DNA from 3 places in the Sinorhizobium garamanticum genome. Region 2 is predicted to be linked to each of the others. Evidence: predicted binding sites of a transcription regulator. Region 2 holds the regulator's gene; each other region holds the start of a gene.
What was found. Region 2 encodes LexA, which represses DNA repair genes until DNA is damaged. Its sites were predicted from a motif close to TGTTCNNNNTGTGTTCNG; they were not measured.

Region 1: a site for LexA is predicted at 3,092-3,109, ahead of PZN02_RS03975 (DNA recombination protein RmuC). Genes of this name have one in related genera too.
Region 3: a site for LexA is predicted at 3,591-3,608, ahead of PZN02_RS07055 (ImuA family protein). Genes of this name have one in related genera too.

What each region holds. Positions count from the first base shown of each region.
Region 1 covers NZ_CP120373.1:824,507-831,069, reverse strand. Annotated here, with positions in the region: gene PZN02_RS03985 (methyl-accepting chemotaxis protein) at 1-509, opposite strand, end outside; gene PZN02_RS03980 (ribokinase) at 915-1,814, opposite strand; gene PZN02_RS03975 (DNA recombination protein RmuC) at 1,866-3,059, opposite strand; gene def (peptide deformylase) at 3,209-3,733, shown strand; gene fmt (methionyl-tRNA formyltransferase) at 4,019-4,954, shown strand; gene truA (tRNA pseudouridine(38-40) synthase TruA) at 4,954-5,697, shown strand; gene PZN02_RS03955 (hypothetical protein) at 6,008-6,563, opposite strand, start outside.
Region 2 covers NZ_CP120373.1:3,649,338-3,655,900, reverse strand. Annotated here, with positions in the region: partial or broken gene PZN02_RS17200 (SMR family transporter) at 1-76, opposite strand, end outside; tRNA gene PZN02_RS17195 (tRNA-Asn) at 152-226, opposite strand; gene PZN02_RS17190 (hypothetical protein) at 367-660, shown strand; tRNA gene PZN02_RS17185 (tRNA-Cys) at 955-1,028, shown strand; gene lexA (transcriptional repressor LexA) at 1,696-2,415, opposite strand; gene PZN02_RS17175 (TOBE domain-containing protein) at 2,645-2,914, shown strand; gene PZN02_RS17170 (hypothetical protein) at 3,038-3,244, opposite strand; gene PZN02_RS17165 (hypothetical protein) at 3,642-4,160, opposite strand; gene PZN02_RS17160 (hypothetical protein) at 4,910-5,209, shown strand; tRNA gene PZN02_RS17155 (tRNA-Ser) at 5,385-5,474, opposite strand; gene PZN02_RS17150 (hypothetical protein) at 5,551-5,703, opposite strand; gene PZN02_RS17145 (protein-glutamine glutaminase family protein) at 5,812-6,563, shown strand, end outside.
Region 3 covers NZ_CP120373.1:1,507,005-1,513,567, reverse strand. Annotated here, with positions in the region: gene PZN02_RS07065 (error-prone DNA polymerase) at 1-1,171, opposite strand, end outside; gene PZN02_RS07060 (DinB/UmuC family translesion DNA polymerase) at 1,168-2,583, opposite strand; gene PZN02_RS07055 (ImuA family protein) at 2,624-3,571, opposite strand; gene PZN02_RS07050 (metallopeptidase family protein) at 3,739-4,173, shown strand; gene PZN02_RS07045 (Trm112 family protein) at 4,330-4,518, opposite strand; gene PZN02_RS07040 (LON peptidase substrate-binding domain-containing protein) at 4,530-5,210, opposite strand; gene trxA (thioredoxin) at 5,534-6,511, opposite strand.

The DNA of each region.
Region 1 (6,563 bases), 1.4 Mb from region 2:
CTCTTGGCAGCCAGGCTGTACCACTCGGCGGCATAGTCCGCCTTGAAGGTCGAGAACTGCGCTTCGCCGTTGCGGTCCTTCGACCAATAGGGCGTGAAGACGCCTTCCTCGTTGCCGCCAAGTTCCTTGTTGTTGACCACGTCTTCCTGGCGCCCATCATATGCCTTCGGCTCTTCCGCGAACCAACTGCCGAACGCAAAGCTGTGCTGCTCGAGATTGGCCTTGAGGAGGTTGATCGCGCCGACGCGATCGGTCGATTTTCCGGCGTGACCGCGGCCAAGCACTCCCGACATGGTGCGCGCGGCGGCGGCGAGTTCGCCGACGCTTCCCGCAATGTCGGAGGCGATGGCTCGTGCTTCGGCCTGAGCTCCATCGAAGACCAGCGTCTCGACGCGATCCTGTGTCTGGGAGATGAGAACGAAATTCGAGGCGAGCAGCACGAGTGCGATCGTACCGCCTGTCACAGCGATCAGTTTGGTCGCCAGTGATTTGGCTTGGAACTTGAACATGAAATCCTCACATACTGAGAGGTCCGCGGGTTTGCCGCCCACGGCGTGACGCATTCCGAATTGTGGGGTGAAACTCCGTCATGGAGCGCCAGATGCCAACCGGCACGAAGGAGGCAGCCAAACCTTACTGCATGTTTCCTTAAATCGTACCCGATTTAAGGATAAAACATGCAGCACTTCAAAGTGCTAAAGCGTCCTTTGCGCGTCTGATTAGACTCGTGGCGCTGTAGGTGCGGTCGACCTTCTCATGCGTCTGAATAGAGGATCAAATCTTAAGATCCAGCCAACGCCGAGGCTAAATCATAGTCGCGGCACGCAAGTTTTGCCCGCCGAGTTTAATCGGCGCGACGTAAACTGTCGGGTTTGCGAAGCGGGCGCAAATGGGAGGCGAAAGGAGGCGTTGTCTCACAGACGGGCCGCGACCTCGGATGCCAGCGGTATTGCCGGTTGGGCACCGGGCTTGAGGCATGCAAGCGATCCGGCGACCGCCGCTTGCCGCAGCGCATCGGGGAAGGGGAGGCCAGCGTCGAGGCCCGCGGCCAGATAGCCGCAGAAAGTGTCGCCGGCGCCGACCGTGTCGACGGGTTCGATGGTCAGGCCCTTGGCGCGATGAACGGCACCGTCGTGAATGGCGATCACGCCGTCGGCGCCAAGCGTGACGATCACGGTCCGGCCGGTCTCGTCGTGGAGCCGCTTCATCGCCGCCTCGCGCTCGGCGCCGTCGATGCCGCTCTTGCCGGCCAAGAGTTCGAATTCGGTTTCGTTGGCAATCACGATATCGGCCATCCGGCCGAGACGGGCGGCTTCGGGCGTCAGCGGGGCGATGTTGATGATCGAGCGGATACCGCGGCGTTTGGCTTCCACAAGCGCCTTCTCGACCGAAGCGGCGGGAATTTCGAGCTGTAGCATCAGCGTATCGCCGGGCGACATCTGATCGAGCGCCGCCGTTGCGTCGCTTTCGCTCATGGTCGCGTTGGCGCTGGCGACGACCACGATGACGTTTTCGCCATCGCCGCCGACGATGATATGCGCCGTGCCGGTGGGGGAATCGACGGTCTTGATGAGGCTAAGGTCGGCGCCGGCCGCTTTCAACAGCGCCAGCGCGCCTTCGGCGAAGCTGTCCCAGCCGACCGCGCCGGCCATGCGCACCGACGCACCGGCGCGGCGGGCGGCCAGCGCCTGGTTTGCACCCTTGCCGCCGGCGGCGGTGGAAAAGCCGGTCCCGGCAACGGTTTCGCCAGGCTTCGGCAGGCGCGCGGTCGTGGCGATTAGGTCCATGTTGATGGACCCAAGGACAGTGATCATGTGGAGATGCCCCGTCGGATTATTGACTTTCGCGAAGAGTGCCCGACCGCGTCAGTCCTCGTCAACCACCCGAAGCTTCAATTGCCCCATCCGGTTGTCGAGGGGCCGTCCGCCTTGCTCGCCGTCTCCGGGCACGGCTTCGGCCGCGAGTTCCAGCGCCTCGATCTTGGCGCCGCGCCTCGTAAGCTTGTCCGACGAGATGAGGATGTCCTCGACATCCTTCTGCGTCATGGCGAAATGACCCTGGAGCTTGCGCACACGTTCGTCGAGCCGTGAAAGGTCGTCCATCAGGCGCGCGACTTCGCCCTGGATCAGGTGCGCCTGCTCGCGCATGCGGGCATCCTTCAGGATCGCCTGGATCACCTGGATCGACAAAAGCAGCAGTGACGGCGAGACGATGACGATGCGCTGGCGATGCGCCTTCTGCACGATCGCCTCGAAGTGTTCGTGGATCTCGGCGAAGATCGACTCGGAAGGAACAAAGAGGAAGGCCGTCTCCTGCGTTTCTCCCGGCAAGAGATACTTGCTGGCGATATCGCGGATATGCACTTCCATGTCGCGGCGGAAGGCCTGCGCCGCCTGCTGCCGCCGCTCGGCCGTCGCCGCGTCGCGCATTGCGTTCCATCCTTCGAGCGGAAACTTCGCGTCGATGACAAGCGGCGGCTGGCCGTTCGGCATGCGGATCGTGCAATCCGGACGGGCGCCGTTCGAAAGTGTTGCCTGGAAGGCGAAAGCGCCCATCGGCAACCCGTCGGCAACGATCGCTTCCATGCGCGACTGGCCGAAGGCCCCGCGCGTCTGCTTGTTTGCCAGAATGTTCTGCAGCCCGGCCATGTCCTTGGCCAGCGATTGAATGTTGTTCTGGGCGTTGTCGATCACGGCAAGCCGTTCCTGCAGGCGCCGAAGGTTCTCATGGGTCGCTTTCGTCTGCTCGCTGATCGAGGCGCCGATCCGGTGCGTCATTCCGTCGATGCGCTGGCTGATGGACTGGTTGAGTTCCGCCTGGCGGGTGCCGAAAACATCCGTCATCGCGGCGATGCGGCCCTGCAATTCCGTCTGCGCGGCAAGAAGCGTCGCCATCTGCTCGTCTCGCTCTCCGATGCGGGCAGAGCTCGCCCGGCGCGCGAACATCAGGCACGCAAGCGTCATGAGAAGCGCGGCAGCCGTGGCGAGATGACCGGCCGTGACGGGCAGGGCGCCGAGCTGCAACAAGGGCTGGTCGAAGGAAAAGTCGATGGGCTCCATGGCGGCAGCCTAACAGATTCGCGCCCGAAGACCAGATCAAAACAAGAACAAACATATGGCGGCTTGGCAAGCCGCAAGTACCGCGTGTGCGGTCTTGACGAGAGGCAATGTTCTTGCGCGCAAGCGGAAAGATCGGCTATGGGATCAGCATGACGATCAAGCCACTAATCATCCTTCCCGATCCGGTTCTGCGCCAGGTGTCCAAACCGGTGGATACCGTTGACGACGACATCCGCCGCCTCGCCGACGACATGTTGGAAACCATGTACGACGCGCCGGGCATTGGCCTTGCAGCAATACAGATCGGCGTACCGAAGCGCCTGCTGGTGCTCGACGTATCGAAGGAAGGCGACGAGAAGACGCCGCTCGTCTTCATCAACCCGAAAATCGTCAGATCCTCCGATGAGCGCTCGGTCTACGAGGAAGGCTGCCTGTCGATCCCGGACTACTACGCCGAAGTCGAGCGCCCAGCGGCCGTCACCGTCGAATATGTCGACCGCCACGGCAAGGAGCAGACGCTCGAGGCGGACGGCCTGCTTGCCACCTGCCTGCAGCACGAGATCGATCATCTGAACGGCGTTCTGTTCATCGACCATATCTCCAAGCTCAAGCGGGACATGGTGATCCGCAAGTTCACCAAGGCGGCCAAGACCCGCGGCGCCAAGGCGATCTGACATCCACTGCATGTTTCCTTAGATCCTGGCCGATTTAAGGATAAAAACATGCAGCAATTCAAAGCGCTGCAGCGTCCCTTGCGCGTCTGACAGACGCGCGGCGCTGTAGAGCGGGATGAGGAAAGTGTGTGCGGTTTTCCGCCCGCATCCCGCGTCTCAACCTATTTAGAATCGATCACGTTTGTGATTTGGGCCGTTCGACCGACATCATCGTGATCCAGAGCGCCGCGTCGGTGCGGGAAATCCCGGGGCGCAGCCTGATTTCAAGAGACGGAGTTTGCCGCCTTGCCGCTTCGCATCATTTTCATGGGAACGCCGGAATTCTCGGTGCCGACGCTGGTCGCCCTCGCCGAGGCAGGCCATGAGATCGTCGCTGTTTACACGCAGCCGCCGCGTCCTGGCGGGCGGCGCGGTCTCGACCTGCAGAAGTCGCCGGTCCACCAGGCGGCCGAGCTTCTCGGCATCCCCGTCCTGACCCCGCCGAACTTCAAGGACGCCGGCGATCGCGAGACCTTCGCCAAGTTCAATGCCGACGTCGCCGTCGTCGTCGCCTACGGCCTGCTCCTGCCCGAGGAGATTCTCCAGGGGACAAGGCATGGCTGCTACAACGGACACGCGTCGCTCCTGCCGCGCTGGCGGGGGGCGGCGCCCATCCAGCGCGCGATCATGGCCGGCGACCGCGAGACCGGCATGATGGTGATGAAGATGGACAAGGGGCTCGACACCGGCCCGGTCGCGCTCACCAAGGCCGTTGCGATCGGCGAAACGATGACGGCTGGCGAGCTGCACGACAAGCTGATGCAGGTCGGAGCGGCTTTGATGAAAGAGGCGATGGCGAAGCTCGAAGCGGGCGACCTGCCGCTGACGCCTCAGCCGGAAGAGGGCGCGGTCTATGCTGCCAAGATCAGCAAGGCGGAAACCCGGATCGATTTCACCAAGCCGGCGGGCGAGGTTCACAATCACATTCGCGGTCTTTCGCCTTTTCCCGGAGCCTGGTTCGAACTGGCGATCGCCGGAAAGCCGGAACGGATAAAGGTGCTGAATTCCGAGAAAGCCGCCGGGGCTGGCGAAGCCGGCACCATTCTGGACGAGGCGTTGACCATTGCCTGCGGCGAGGGTGCGGTGCGGCCGACCCGACTGCAGAAGGCCGGCGGCAAGCCGCTCGCTGTCGCCGAGTTCCTGCGCGGAACGCCCGTCGCCCGCGGCACGAGGATCGCCTGATGCCGCGTTATCGCCTCACCGTCGAATACGACGGCTCAGACTATGTCGGCTGGCAGCGACAGGAAAACGGTCCGTCCGTCCAGGGCGCGATCGAGAAGGCGATCTTGTCGCTGACCGGAGAGACGGTGTCCGTCCGCGGGGCGGGACGCACCGATTCCGGCGTCCACGCCATGGGCCAGGTCGCGCATGCGGATCTCACGCGCGAATGGAAGACGCACACGTTGCGCAATGCGCTCAATGCCCACCTGGCGCTTGCCGGCGAACGTGTCTCGATTCTCGACGCAGCTGAGGCGCCGCCGGGTTTTGACGCGCGTTTCTCCGCGGTTCGCCGCCACTATCTCTATCGCATCATCTCCCGCCGCTCGCCGCTGGCGCTCGAAGCAAGGCGTGCCTGGTGGGTGCCGAAGACGCTCGACCATGAGGCCATGCATGTGGCCGCACAACGGCTGGTCGGCCACCACGACTTCACGACGTTCCGCTCGGCCCATTGCCAGGCGACAAGCCCGCTGCGCACGCTTGATCGGCTAGACGTGACGCGAGCCGGGGATCTCATAGAGATCCGCGCGACGGCCCAGAGCTTTCTGCACAACCAGATTCGCTCCTTCGCCGGCTCGCTGAAGTTGGTGGGCGAGGGCAAGTGGACGCCGGACGATTTGCAGGCGGCGCTCGAAGCGCGCGATCGAAAGGCCTGCGGGCCGGTCGCGCCTCCGGACGGCCTCTACTTCATGCAGGTCGATTATTGAGTTGCGCGAGGCGCGGCCTGCAGGACTCGCTTTTTCCCAGAGCCCTTCAGGGTTAAATGGAAGCAGTTCTGCCGGAGCAGGTTTTCGTCAGGGCAGAGGCGATCGGTGAAGGGGCGTACCCGGATGTACGTCCGAGCCGATTGCCTCTGAGCCTGGCGGAAAGATGCCCGGCCCTCCGGGTTGGCTGAAACGGGCCGCCTGATCGACCGGCCGGCTTGGCCGTATGCTTTGGCTACGCCGCGCGCCGGCCGGTCGACCATCCGACTCCGTTTGAGCCAACAGAACTGTTTCCATTTAACCCTGAAGGGCTCTAACTTGGAACAAGACCAAAGAAGCGCTGCAGTAACTCGCCGATCATCATCGACGGCAGCAGGAAGAGTGTCGTCAGCGCGGCCGCCAGCAAGGTCTGGTTGCCGGTGACGGTGCGCAGAAGCCGGAAGAGCAAGCCGACGCTGACGACCAGCAGCAGGAGCCAGATCAGGCTGGTCAGCCCCTGACTGCCCGGGATCAGCAGACGGATCGCGGCAGGCAGCGCCATGGCGTAGGAAAGCGGCACCGAGAGCCAATTGGTGGTAACGATCACCGGCACCACAAAAATCGCAAAACCCAGCGGCCGGGACAGGATGACGATCAGGATGATCGGCAGCAGCCAGCTGGCGAGATCGACGACAAGCAGCTTCACGATGAAGCCGAAGCCGATTGTCGTGCCGGCCGGCATGGCCGCAAGGTAGTAGAGCCGCCAGGATGCCCAGGTCACGGCGATCGCCGGCAGAGACCAGAGTATTGCCGCGAACGAGCGCCACAGGCCGCTTTCGCTGATGTCCAGCCAGCGAAAGCCCTCGCGGTTGCCCTGGATGAGCAACCAC
Region 2 (6,563 bases):
AGGCAGCCTTCATCGCCGTGAGGCCGGCGACCTCTGTCGCGATCGCGAGAGTCAGGAAAAGCCATGCAACACGCATGAGGAACCTTCAGAGACCACATCGACAAACAAAAAGAGCCATTCGGGCGTTTACCGCGAATGGCTCTTTTGAAACTGGCTCCCCGGGCCGGATTCGAACCGGCGACCTATCGATTAACAGTCGAGTGCTCTACCGCTGAGCTACCAGGGATCATCTGCACCGCAGAAGTGAGGCTGCTAATACAAATGCTTTTTCGATTTGCCAAGCGCTTTTTCAAAAAAAATTGACAACGTCGGTTGCGAGGCTGTGGAGAAGGCCCCAATTGTGGGGTGGAGCATGAAAGAGGAATAATGACGAACGGCAGGAAAGAACGGCATTTCGGCATCGATCCGCAGACACGCCAGATCGTGCTCGGGAAATGGCGCATTAACTTGCCGGACTCGCCGGTACTGCGAATCCTGGTTGGTACGCTTCTCATCGTGGGCGGCGTCTTAGGTTTTCTGCCGGTGCTCGGTTTCTGGATGATTCCTCTGGGGTTGCTTGTGCTTTCTCACGACATACCGGCGATCCGCCGCCGCCGCCGCAAGTTGGCGATTTGGTGGGCGCGTTGGCGCGGCCAGCAAAATTCCTCCGGCAAGTCCTGAGCGGGGCGCGCGAGGCGGCAGAAGCCGATGCCTGAGGGAGCGAGGGAGGCCGACGAATCGACTGCCGTGCTGCGATGTTTGTCGGCGCAGGGTCGCACGAGCTCGCTGATGGCACCGTAGGCACGCAAAGCTGCCGTTAGAATCGAAAAAATTCCGGGCTGGATTGCAGTTGGGGATCGCTGGGGAGAACGGCGAATGACTACGAGCGTTCCACCTTTTTCGAAAGCTTCCCCCTTGCGCTCCTCATAGATTCGTTCTAAACGCCGGCCATCGCTTGATCGATCGAGCGCGAGAGGCCTCGTGGCGGAGTGGTGACGCAGAGGACTGCAAATCCTTGTACCCCGGTTCAATTCCGGGCGAGGCCTCCAAAAGAAATCAAATGCTTAACATTTCTGCTTCAAGCAGATTTCGAGAATTGCCTAGGCCTCCGCTCAAGGCAATGACCTGGGCAGTGGGCCTCTACCTCGCCAGTTTCGCACTCTTCCCAACGAAGGTCCCGAAGCGGGTTGGAAGGGACACCAGAACTGGCTCTGGTACCCTCAGTGCCCCAACCGCCGACATGGATGTCGCCAGCGTGCGCTCACAGCAACATGTCGAGAAGCGCAGCGCACAAGAATCCTAAGACCTTTGCCAATGTCGGGTAGGACTAAGGTCCATGGATCGGGGTGGGCGGCGCCCTTAAACTCCACTGATATCATTTACAATGAGCTTTTACTTTGAAGCGCGGTTTGTAGACTCGCCGGTCTATGCCGAAGAGCAGGGCCGGCTTTTTCTTCTATTCCAAGGCTTCCCTCGTTCTACTGCATGTTTCCCTAAATCGTAGCCGATTGGGGATGAGGATATGCGGGAATTTACACTGCTATAGCATCCGTTGCGCGTCTGATAAGACGCGCGGCGCCGTGGATAAGACCTTTCGTGGGAAGCCGGCAGGTCACGTCTGCAGCTCTGAAAGAAACAATATCCTGTTCGAGCAGCACGGCTAAATGCGCACTGGCTCCCGCAAACCAGGCTCGAATTTCCGCTCAGACCGCCAAACTAGTGATAGCGGCGAATAAGGCCGACGAGCTTGCCTTGGATCTTGACGCGGTCCGGTCCGAATATCCGCGTTTCATAGGCAGGGTTGGCCGCTTCGAGCGCAATGGAGGCGCCCTTTCTGCGGAATCGTTTGAGCGTTGCCTCTTCGTCATCGACTAGTGCAACGACGATGTCGCCGGGATTCGCCGTGTTTGTATTCCGAATGATCACGGTATCGCCATCGAAGATACCCGCTTCGATCATCGAGTCGCCCTTGATTTCGAGCGCGTAGTGTTCGCCGCTGCCGATCATGTCGGCCGGGATGGAAATATCGTGCGTGTTGTTCTGGATCGCGGAAATCGGGACACCGGCCGCAATTCGTCCCATGACCGGCACCGAAATCATTGCAGTGTCGCTCGGTGGCGCCGATTTCGTCGTGGCGGCGGGCGCTACAGGTGGCTTGCCCAGGCTGCCTTCTATGACACTTGGCGAGAAGCCACGCCGAGGCTGCGGGCTCGCCATATAGGCCTCAGGCAGCTTGATGACTTCGAGCGCGCGCGCCCGGTTGGGAAGGCGTCGAATGAAGCCGCGCTCTTCAAGTGCGGTAATCAACCGATGGATGCCCGACTTGGAAGCGAGGTCCAGTGCGTCTTTCATCTCGTCGAAGGACGGCGGCACCCCGGATTCCTTCATTCGCTCGTGAATGAACAGAAGCAATTCCTGTTGCTTGCGGGTTAGCATGGCGCGTCACTCCAGAATCGCGAAACAAATCAAGAACAGACACTATCTGTTCCATATGTGTTCCGCAAGTACCTAAAATTCCGTGAATTTCTCTCGCCATCGCGAATTTCTCGAGGGAGGCCCTCGGTCGCTCCGCCGACCGCCGCGTCGCGAGCCACGGAAGGGGCAGGATCGCGCCTTTCTGGCCGGTCTTATGTCTCCGTCAGGCTGATCGGCGCGGTCATCGAGCATGACTGCAGGCCATCAGATCTCCTTCGTCATCCGGCCGGGGAACATTGGGCTCCAGCCGTTCAATGGTATTGTGAGTGATGCGGCGCCGAACAGCGTCAGCGGCCTCATCCAGGGCAAGGTCTTCCTGGTAGAGGTCGGGGAATACACGATCGGCATCGATGGCGATCAAAACCTGCTTGTTCGCACGCATCCCTCGATCGGCATCAGCCGTGGCGACCGCGTTCGCGCATCATTCCCCGAGAACAAAGTGTCCGCAATCTGCGACTGAGTTACTGCATGATTCCTTAAATCGGAATCGATTTAAGGACAAAATCATGCAGCAATTCAAAGTGCTACAGCGACCTTTGCGCGTCCGATTGGACGCGCGGCGCAGTGTGTCTTCAATTGCTCGCTAGATCGTGCGGATCATCTGCCAGATCTGCTCCGGATCCCTGACGCCGGTCTGGTAAAGCTTGATGATCCTTTGGGCGACTTCCTCAGCCTCATCGCTCCCCATCGTCAGGTTGCGTTCTTCGAGCGCCTTGTGCAGCACGCCCTCCAGGATCGCGACTTCACCGGGAAGGATAGGATAATCTCGGAAGTTATTGAAAGGGTTCATGGCCGATCTCCTCTTTGGGGCAAATCTGCCGGTGGGAACAGTCTACGCGTTTTTTCAGAGGGTGCGAACGGGAAACGGTCGCTTTACTACAGCGCCGCGCGCGTCTTATCAGACGCGCGAACGACGCTGTAGCATTTTGAATCGCTGCACGCTTTTATCCTTGGATCGGCCACCTTTTAGGAAACGTCCAGGCGGGCCCTTGGGCATATCGCGTTATCGCAATGGCGGTTGACGCGACCGGGGTTCTCGAAGCGCAAACAGCCGCGCCACGAAACGAAAGGCCCGCGCCGCCAACGTTATAAAGCCCGCACCTCGCCTCCGCGCCCGCCTCAGGGCGGCGCGGAGGCGTATGGCGGGATTCGACGACTCCCCCGAGGCTGACTGTGCCCGATGACCCCTAGTTGCTCGAAGCTGGATGAGGCAACATCTTCGGCGGCTCTTCCAGGAGAGTATAAGGTCCTTCAGGGCACTTGACGTCCGGGTTCACCGGGTGGAACAGGCCGAGAGGGTTCGGCTTGAAGATCCACGCATGCAGGTCGTAATGGTGGAGCTGCGCCGGCAGAAGCGGTTCATGCCCCTCCATGGGGCCGTCGAAGGGATGCCCGAAGAGCTCGGGATTCGGCTTGACGCCCGTGGCGAGCGGGATCAGCCATTCGACAGCAACGAGCTCCAGCTTGTCGCCATTTGGCTCATACAACAGCAATGTCGGCTTCATTGGATCGGGCTTCGGACCGATCAGCGCCGGATTCAGAAAGTGCACCCCCATCGTGCCCGTCGCATACGTGACGCATCCCAATGTCGAGAAATAGCCGTCACGCACCGCGGCAACGGGGTCCTTATATTTCTCAAGCGCTGTTTTCAGCTTCTCCAGCTCGGGCGGAAGCGCGTCGCTTGCATTCACCAGCGGTGCGGACATGACAGAAGCGCCCGCCGCGAGACAAACTGTCCGCAGCAAACGCAGTACCGAAGACATACGCATGGCTCGGTCCTCCCTCGCTCAACTCGCCTCCCGCGAGGAGCATGGCCGGCATGATACAGCGGGCGAGATCGCCATGCTATCGCGAAAGGGGTAGGGGATGCGCGCGATTGGGGCAATCGGAACAGGCGCGGGCTGGCTAATCCGGCGCTGCAATACGCGCCTAAGACCTTTGGCGACATTGCGCCGGACTAAGGTCCCATAGATCGAAGATGGCGACACCCTAGGTTTCTGGGGGTTGTCGGCAACGCACTCACAAGAACCTAGTTGTTTCAGAAGCGATTTAGGGCGGGGCCTGTTGTCCGCAAAGCAAAGGCCCCGCCTGTGTTGGGTGTCGGCAAGGACGCCATAAACAACAAGAAAGGCCGGCTGGACCGGCCTTTCTTCGTCACCCCATGCCGTTGCCAGTACATCCGTGGTCAACGGCACGAGGGACGCTCTAAAACTGAATCTAAGCGCCGATTATGACAGTGGCAAGTCGGGGTTTCGACACCTAACAGCTAGGACCAACCGCGACCTTCTAGAGGCGATCGGATTTGCGGATCTAACACCACTGGATGCCTGACACCCCATGCCTGACGCGCCGGCCGGTTGCCATTGGCAAAGTCCCCGATAGTCGAGCGCGCAGCCGTTCATCGGAGGTTCAGGCACGGTGGCTCAATCTGATAGCCAGAGAGGAGGAGTTGACTATGAAAAAGCTCTTATCCGTCCTCACAGCCGCGGTCCTGGCTGCGTCTTTCGCGTTACCGCTAAGCGCCGCGCCGATCTTCGTGCCGAAACCCGACCAAGTACAGGCCGGCCCTGTCGAACAGGTCAGACACTGGCGCCATCGTCATTGGCGCGCCGATCGCCATTGGAACCGGCGGTACGCATGGCGTTCCTGCCGTTACTACGGCAGGTGCTACCCCCGCCATTACCGGTACTACGGCTATCGTGATTATCACCGCTACCAACGGCGGCCTGGAGTCAGCATCTATTTTAACTTCTAGCCGGTAGCGCCCGCAGGGTAGGGGGAAGTCGCAATAATCGCGCCTCAAGCGGTGAAACGTGTCACCCTCAACACGGCCGCCACGCTCGAAGGGGCGGCGGGTTACGATGCGGCGGGTTACGATACGGCCGCTTCTCGTGAAAAAATCTTGGAAATCACAATGATTTCAATGTGAATGGCGGAGGAGGTGGGATTCGAACCCACGGTACGCTTTCACGCACGCCGGTTTTCAAGACCGGTGCCTTAAACCGCTCGGCCACTCCTCCAGTCGATTGAAAAGATTGAGAAATCCAGCGGTTGTTGACTACCTGAAAACAGCAACTGCTACCGCTTGCTACCCAATCACTCGACGGCTGGCTTTTTAGCAGCTTTGATCGCCGCGTCAACGTGCTCGGCGGTGTTCGCTTGCATCCCCGACATTACGTGCGAATAGAGGTCCAGCGTGATGCCGATGCGTTTCGCGGAGGCGAGCAGTGAAGTCGCATTTGCGATCATCGGAAGAAGCCATGATAAAACTAAAAGCTGTTTAGTTTGCCCTAAATTCTACGCAAGGACAGGCGCGCGGCGCTCTGATATTCTGGCGCATCTGGCGGGAGGTGTGCCATGCCAAATCCCAATGCGATTGTTTCGACCCGCATTGAATTCGATCCTCCGCTCGACCGGCCCGTTGCCGAGCTGCTGCGCGAGGGGCTTTGGGTCGAGCTCGAAGGAGGGCGCCGCGCCAGGCTTGACTCGGGCGATGCCCGATCGAGCGGCTTTGTGCAGGTGCTCGACGGGCTCGCCAGGCGCAAGGCGCCGGTCTATCTGGAGATCGATCCTAACAGCGCGGCGATCACACGGCTGCTGATCCCGCATGTGACGCGCCCGATGAGCATGCTTCCGAGCGACCAGGGCTATGAGGTCATGCTCGATAGGTCGCACGCTCGTCATGCACTGAGGCGCGACAATCCCGATTTCGCGACGCTCGAGCCGTTGCTGCGCGCCGCGCTCGACTCGGGGCAGTTGCTGATCGTCACCGAGGATGATGCACACAACATCATTGATATCCGCGCCTACACGCCCGGCCCCGATGACAGGCCGCTGCCGCCTTGGCCCAAACCCGATTCGCTGCCGTTCGAATGGCCGTGGTGGAAGCGTCTGCTCGACTGGATCTGGCGCTGGCCATTCTGGCCCTGGTGGTGGTTTCGCTGCGTTTCGAAAGCGACCGCCCAGCAGATTTTCGATGCGATGAGCGCGACAACTTGCCCGCCGCTCACGGTGCCAGCGCCCTGCATCCCTTTTCTCTATCCCGATGACGGCTGCTGGGGCCGCGCGCACGAGATGTGCCGGCTTATGATCAATATGGGACGCAAGCC
Region 3 (6,563 bases), 2.1 Mb from region 2:
CCTCGCGCCGCTCGTGTTCGAAATCGACATCGATATCGGGCGGTTCGTCGCGGTCGCGGGACAGGAACCGATCGAAGAGCAGGGTGAACTTCTGCGGATCGACGTCGGTGATGCCGAGGCAGAAGCAGACCGAGGAATTGGCCGCCGACCCCCGCCCCTGGCAAAGAATTTTCTCACCGCGGGCAAACTTCACCAGCTTGTGCACGGTCAGGAAATAGGGCTCGTATTTCTTGTCGTTGATGAGTTCCAGTTCGTATTCGATCTGCCGCTTCACCTTTTCCGGCACGCCGGCGGGATAACGTTCAGCCGCGCCTTCGGCGACAAGCCGCTTCAGGGTTTCCGCCGGCGTCTCGCCTTCGGCATTTTCGTCCGGATATTGGTGGCTGAGTTCGTCGAGATTGAAGGCGAGCCGCTTGAAGAACTTGCGCGCATTGACGATCGCCTCGGGGTAATCGCTGAAAAGCCGCGCCATTTCCTTCGGGCCCTTCAGGTGCCTCTCGGCATTCTTCTGGAGAAGGAAGCCGGCGCTGGCGATCGTCACATGTTCCCGAATGGCGGTGACGACATCCGCGAGCGGCCTGTATTGCGGATCGTGGTAGAGCGCGTCATTGGTGGCCAGAAGCCGCACGCCGGCCTTCCGGGCGAGAGCGGCAAGAACGGCGAAATCATGCCGGTCGAACCCGTCGTAACGCGGCGTCATTCCGAGATAGAGCCTGCTGCCCGCCTGTTGCTGCAGCTTCTCCAGGATATCTCCAAGAAAGCCAGCATCCGGTCGCCCCTCGCCTTGCATGACGATAAGGAGAAGATCCTCCTGCCACTCGAAAAGATCCGCGAGATAAAGCGTGCACTCCCCTTTCTTCGAGCGCAGGTTTCCGGCGCTAAGCAGGCGACACAGATGCCCCCACCCCTTCCTGTTTCTTGGATAGGCGAGGATATCCGGCGTGCCGTCAGCAAAAACCAGGCGGGCGCCCGGCCGGAAAGGATAGCCCTCCACTTTTGCCTTGGCATGGGCCCGGACGACGCCCGCGACGCTGTTGCGATCGGCGATGCCGAGGCCGGCAAGCCCGACCTTCTTGGCAAAGACGATCATTTCCTCAGCGGGCGCTGCTCCTTCCAGAAAGGAGAAATTCGTGCGCGCGCCAAGCTCGTAGAAGGTAGGATCCGCGCTCATGCGAAAACTCCATGCATGAACCAGCGGACCGGGGAGATTTCCCGTCCGTAAAGACCCTCGCGGAACAGCCAGAAACGGCGGCCTTCCTGGTCCTCGACCCGGAAGTAGTCGCGGGTCGGATACCCCTCCCCATCGATCCACCATTCGGCGGCGATGCGCTCCGGCCCCTCGGCGCGGGCGACGCGATACTGGGTCTTGCGCCAGTTGAAGCTGCGCGGCGCGCCATCGGGCACCTCGGCCGTCGCTTCGACAAGCTCAGGATGCGTGAAAATCCGGAGCGGGCGGTTTTCGGGACAGGCTTTCTCATCGACCGGACAGGATCCGATGACCGCCGCAACATCCGTCAAGGGAGCAAATCCGCCCGCGCGTTCCGGCAGATGGCTTTCGGCAAGGGTCGCAAAGGTCAGGCAATCCGGCCCGAAGCGCGCACACAGCTTGTCGGCGAAGACGGCGAGCGGCTGGCTTTCATCGGGAACGCCGGAAAAATCCTGTTGGGCAGGATCGAGCCTTTCGCTTCTAAGGACGGATAGCCGGAGGATCTCGAAACCGTATCCGGCATCGAGGTCATCATGAACCGCCTGCAACCGCTCGCGAAAGAGGGCCGCGATCCGATCGGCATCGTTCAAGGGAACGGCCGCATGCGCCTGAATGCGGAACACCCGGCCATCGACGCGAATGAGGAGAAGCTCGAACAGACGCCCGCCTTCGCCATGCCGTTCCAGCGAGAGGCGGACATCGTTGGAAAGATGCCGTGCCAGTTCAAGAATGTGCTCTTCTTCCTGAAGCGGCTCGGCAAGGCGGCGTTCGGCGGAAAAGCTCGGAACGGGGAGACGGGGCGAGAGGGGCTCGTCCACGTGGCCCCTTGCCTGATCGAGCCGCAGGAGAAGCAAGGAACCGAAGCGGCGGGTGAGAGGCGCGCGCGGTGCTTGAAGAAGATCGCCGATCTCTTTCAGCCCGACCCGCTCGAGCAGGGCGGCGGTTTCCGCCGGCAGGCGCAGCGCGGCGACCGGCAAGGGTGCGAGAGCCCGTTCGGCATCATCGGGCGCAATGACGGCGGCACTGCCGTAGCGGGCAACCGCCCAGGAGAGGCCCGCAGAGGATGAGATCACCGCCCGCGCCTCGATGCCGAGCAGGAAGAGGCGCGAAAGCACGTCGTCGACCAGCGCTCTCTCGCCGCCGTGAAGATGGGCGCAGCCGGTAATGTCGAGGAACAGGCCATCCTTTCCGTCGAGTGCGACGAGCGGCGTATAGCGGTCGCACCAGTCGGCAAGCCCCTCCAGGAAGGCCCGATCCGCCGCCGGATCGTCGATGATCACATCGAGCGACGGGCACATGGCGCGGGCATCCGCCGCCCCCTGGCCTCGCTTCAGGCCCACCCGTTCGGCAAGCGTGTCGAGCGCGACGAGCCGCATGGCATTGTCGATCTTGGCGGCAAAAACGACGGGCGGATGATCAGGACGCCCTTGCGTAAGCCAGGAGGCGCCCCATCTGATCCGCGCCACTCGATCGGCCGACAGATGCGGAAAATGGATCGACAGAATTCGCTGATTGCCCGTCTGCCTGAGAAGCGACGGACTGCTCGATGGGGTAGAAGCGGCGGTCATGGGCATTCCATTCCAGAAAGATATCGGCAGAGGCGTAAGCCCTGCTTTTTTCGACAAGGACGCGAAAGGCTGGATGGCCGATACTGCCGCAAAGCATCGAGCCATCGGGAAGAGGTCGCTCGCCGGCAGATGCCGGCTTGATCTGAAGCCGGAAAAAGGCGCTGCTGGCCTCCTCCTCGCCCGCCTGCCGGAAGAGGAGAAGAGGCACTCCGCCTGCCCGGGCCCTTACATGCAGGCGCCTGCTCTCGCTCAAGGCGAGACAGGCGGGATTGCCGCGGATTTCCAGAACGACGGCCGCAAAGACCGGTACCGAAAGAGCCGTTTCGGCAACCCAGAGCGCATCCTTGACCGTGCGTATCGAAACGAACAGGAAGCGCTCGATGTCGAGCCCATAGGATTTGAGGCCCGGCGCATATGGAAATCCGGCCTCGCGAGAGGCAAGGCCCTGGCTGATCCACAGGACCGGCGCCAGATGACCTTTCTCCTTCTTCCTCCGCTGACAAAGCACCGCAAGTGCCGTCACGAAACCGGCGGCTGCCCCCACATCGCGCGTTTCGGCATTGCGGATTTCCGTCATGCCCGCGAGCGGCAGCCCACCCTCGAGCACGTCATCAAGCGGCGGGACGCCAAGGGACAGGATCTTGTTGCGGGATGCCTCCTCCCTTTGGCGCCGGAAACCGGCAGGATCGGCCGCCTGGGCTGCACGCACGACCCCGGGCAGCCGGCGATTTTCAATCTGCGCTATGGTTTCGCGGAGGGAAGAAACGGTTTCCCGCTGCACGGCTTTCTCGGCCATGACGGTCGGCTCCACCAGATGTTCACGTTATGTTCTCTATGGATTCCAGAGCCTGCCGCAAGAGTCAACACCGATGTTTGAGAATTTATTCCTCGCTCTGCCCAACCAGAATTCAACACTCGAAAAACAAAGGAGAAATCGTTATATGAGGGCAACAAGGAGTGCCCATGGCCCGCATTGACCAAACCGATGATTGGCGGGAACGCCACGCACCGACGCTCAGCACATTCGAACTGCTTGCGCTCGAAGCCTATAGCCATCTACCGGAGGAATTCCGCAAGCTGACGACCGACCTCATCATCGAAGTCGCCGATTTTCCGAACGACGACGTCTTCGAAGACATGGCGCTTGAAACGCCTTTCGATCTGCTTGGCCTGTTCGAAGGCCGCGGGATCGGCGAACGCTTCACCATGGAGACCGGCCAGTTCCCAAACCGGATCACGCTCTATCGCCGCCCGATCCTCGACTATTGGGCGGAAAACGAGGAAACGCTGGGCGATATCATCACCCATGTGCTGATCCATGAGATCGGCCACCATTTCGGCCTTTCCGACGACGACATGGAGCGGATCGAGGCAAGCGTCGAACACGTGGGCGGGTAGCCTGCCCAGCTTTTCTGATCACAAATTGCCCCTCATCCGGCCACCTTCTCCCCACGCGGGGGCGAAGGAGAATCGCGGCCACACTCCCAAAACCACCTCCCCGCCTGCGGGGAGGTGAGGGGCAATCATGGCTCCCGCCTGTTTGGATTAAGTACGCTAATCTTCGATCTTGCGCGCTTCCGACACGAGCATGATCGGAACGCCGTCGCGGATCGGATAAGCGAGCCGGGCTTTTTCGGAAATCAGCTCCTGCGCTTCGGCGTCATAGCTCAGCCGTCCCTTCGTCAGCGGGCAGACGAGCAGCTCGAGGAGTTTCGGATCGACCTTGCTGGCATTGATGTCCATGGCTTTGCCGCTTACTGCAGGATGTTGTCGAGGTCGCCGAAATTGCGGGCAAGCACGATCTCGGTGATCGCGATCAGCGTTTCGGCGCGGGTTTTCAGGTCAGGCGCTTCCAACAGCGCCTGCTTTTCCGCCGGGCCGTAGGGCGACATCATCGCCATAGAATTGACGAGCGTGCGGTTGCTTGCCCGCTCCACGCTCTCCCAGTCCGCTTCCAGCTTGTTGGCGTCGAGATAGGCTCTGAATGCGGCGAGCAGCGCCTCGCGGTCGACCAGGCTCTCGTCATCCGGGCTGTCGAGATCGGTCGCGAAGGGGCCGATGCGGAAGCGGCGATAGCCGCGGCATCCGGCCACTTCGGCGAAGAGCCGGTAGCGGCACACACCGGTGAGCGAGGTGATGTAGCGTCCGTCTCCAGTCTCCGCAAAGGAGGTGATGCGGCCGATGCAGCCCACCTGGCAAAGCGCCGGCACGGGCCCCGAATCGATGTCGTTGCGCCCCTCGGAGAAGGAGGGTTGGACGATGCCGATCAGCCGGTTGCCGGCGAGCGCATCATCGAACATCGCAAGGTAGCGCGGTTCGAAGATATTGAGTGGAAGCTGCGCGCCAGGAAGCAGGAGCGCGCCCGTCAGCGGAAATACCGGAAGAATCTCCGGCAAGTCCTGAGGACCGAGGTATCGCGCATTTCCGACATGCATTCTGATAGACCTTGCAGATACCGGCTTGTCGCGCCTCATCGCCAGGCACGACACCCCGATCAAGAAATGGTGCGTCCCTCGAAAATCTCAAGGGAAAAAGACGCGGATCCTGCTGCAGTCTTGCCGCTTAATGCATGTCGCCCGAAAGTGTGCAACGGTTTCGGGACAACGACATGCATGCACGCAACGACTTAAAGCGCGTCGCCTACAGCGCCGCGCGTCCTATCAGACGCGCAAAGGACGCTGTAGCACTTTGAATTTCTGCATGTTCTATCCTTAAATCGGCTACGATTTAAGGAAACATGCAGTAGCTCCGACGCGCTTTAAGAGAAAAGAATCGACGAAAGCTTGCGCCGTGCGGCGACCGTCGCCGGATCCTTCGGCCCCCAGACTTCAAAGAAGCCCAGGAGCTCGCGCCGGGCGCCGTCGTCCTCGAAGCTGCGGTCGCGCTTCATGATCAAAAGCAGGTGGTCGGCCGCCGCGTTACGGTCGCCTTCGACATTGCGGATCTTGGCAAGCTTCAGCCGCGCCGCATGATCATCCGGATTGAGCGCCAGCTGATGCTCGAGCGCCGTCGGGTCGCCGAGTTTGCGCGCCTCTTCGATCTGGTCGAGTTTCTTCGAGACAGCGCTGATGGCTGCGTCCTTCGCAAGCTCTTCCGGCAATTCCGAAAGCGCCTGGCGCGCCTCGGCATGCTGTCCGAGCGCAATCATGCATTCGACCATGCCGGCAATGGCCGTCGCATTGTCCGGCTCCGCCTGCAGGACGGCGCCATAGAGGCCGGCCGCGTTTTCCGCCTCCCCGGCATCGAGCAATGCCTTGGCGTCGGTCAGTGCGGCTTCGATCTCGGCCTTGCCATCGCTCACGGCGGGTCCTGCGATACGGTCGATGAACTGCTTGATCTGGCTTTCGGGAACGGCGCCCATGAAGCCGTCGACCGGGCGCCCGCCGACAAAGGCGATGACGGCGGGGATTGACTGGATGCCGAGTTGGCCGGCGATCGAGGGATGGTCGTCGATGTTCATCTTGACGAGCTTCACCCGGCCGGCCGCCTCCGTTACGACCTTTTCGATCACCGGGGTCAATTGCTTGCAAGGTCCGCACCAGGGAGCCCAGAAATCGACGAGAACCGGCTGCTGGCGCGAAGCCTCCAGCACGTCGCGGGAGAAGGTAGCGGTGGTTGTCTCCTTGATCAGATCGGCCGCGGCTGCCGCTTTCGGCGCCGGCTGGCCGCCGAACGAAGCCGAAGCCGTCATCTGGTTGCCGAAAGAACCTGCATAGGGATTGTCGCTACCGCTCATTCTTCTCTCCTCGCGGACTTGCCGTCCGACTTCATGCATCCGCGCCAAAGAT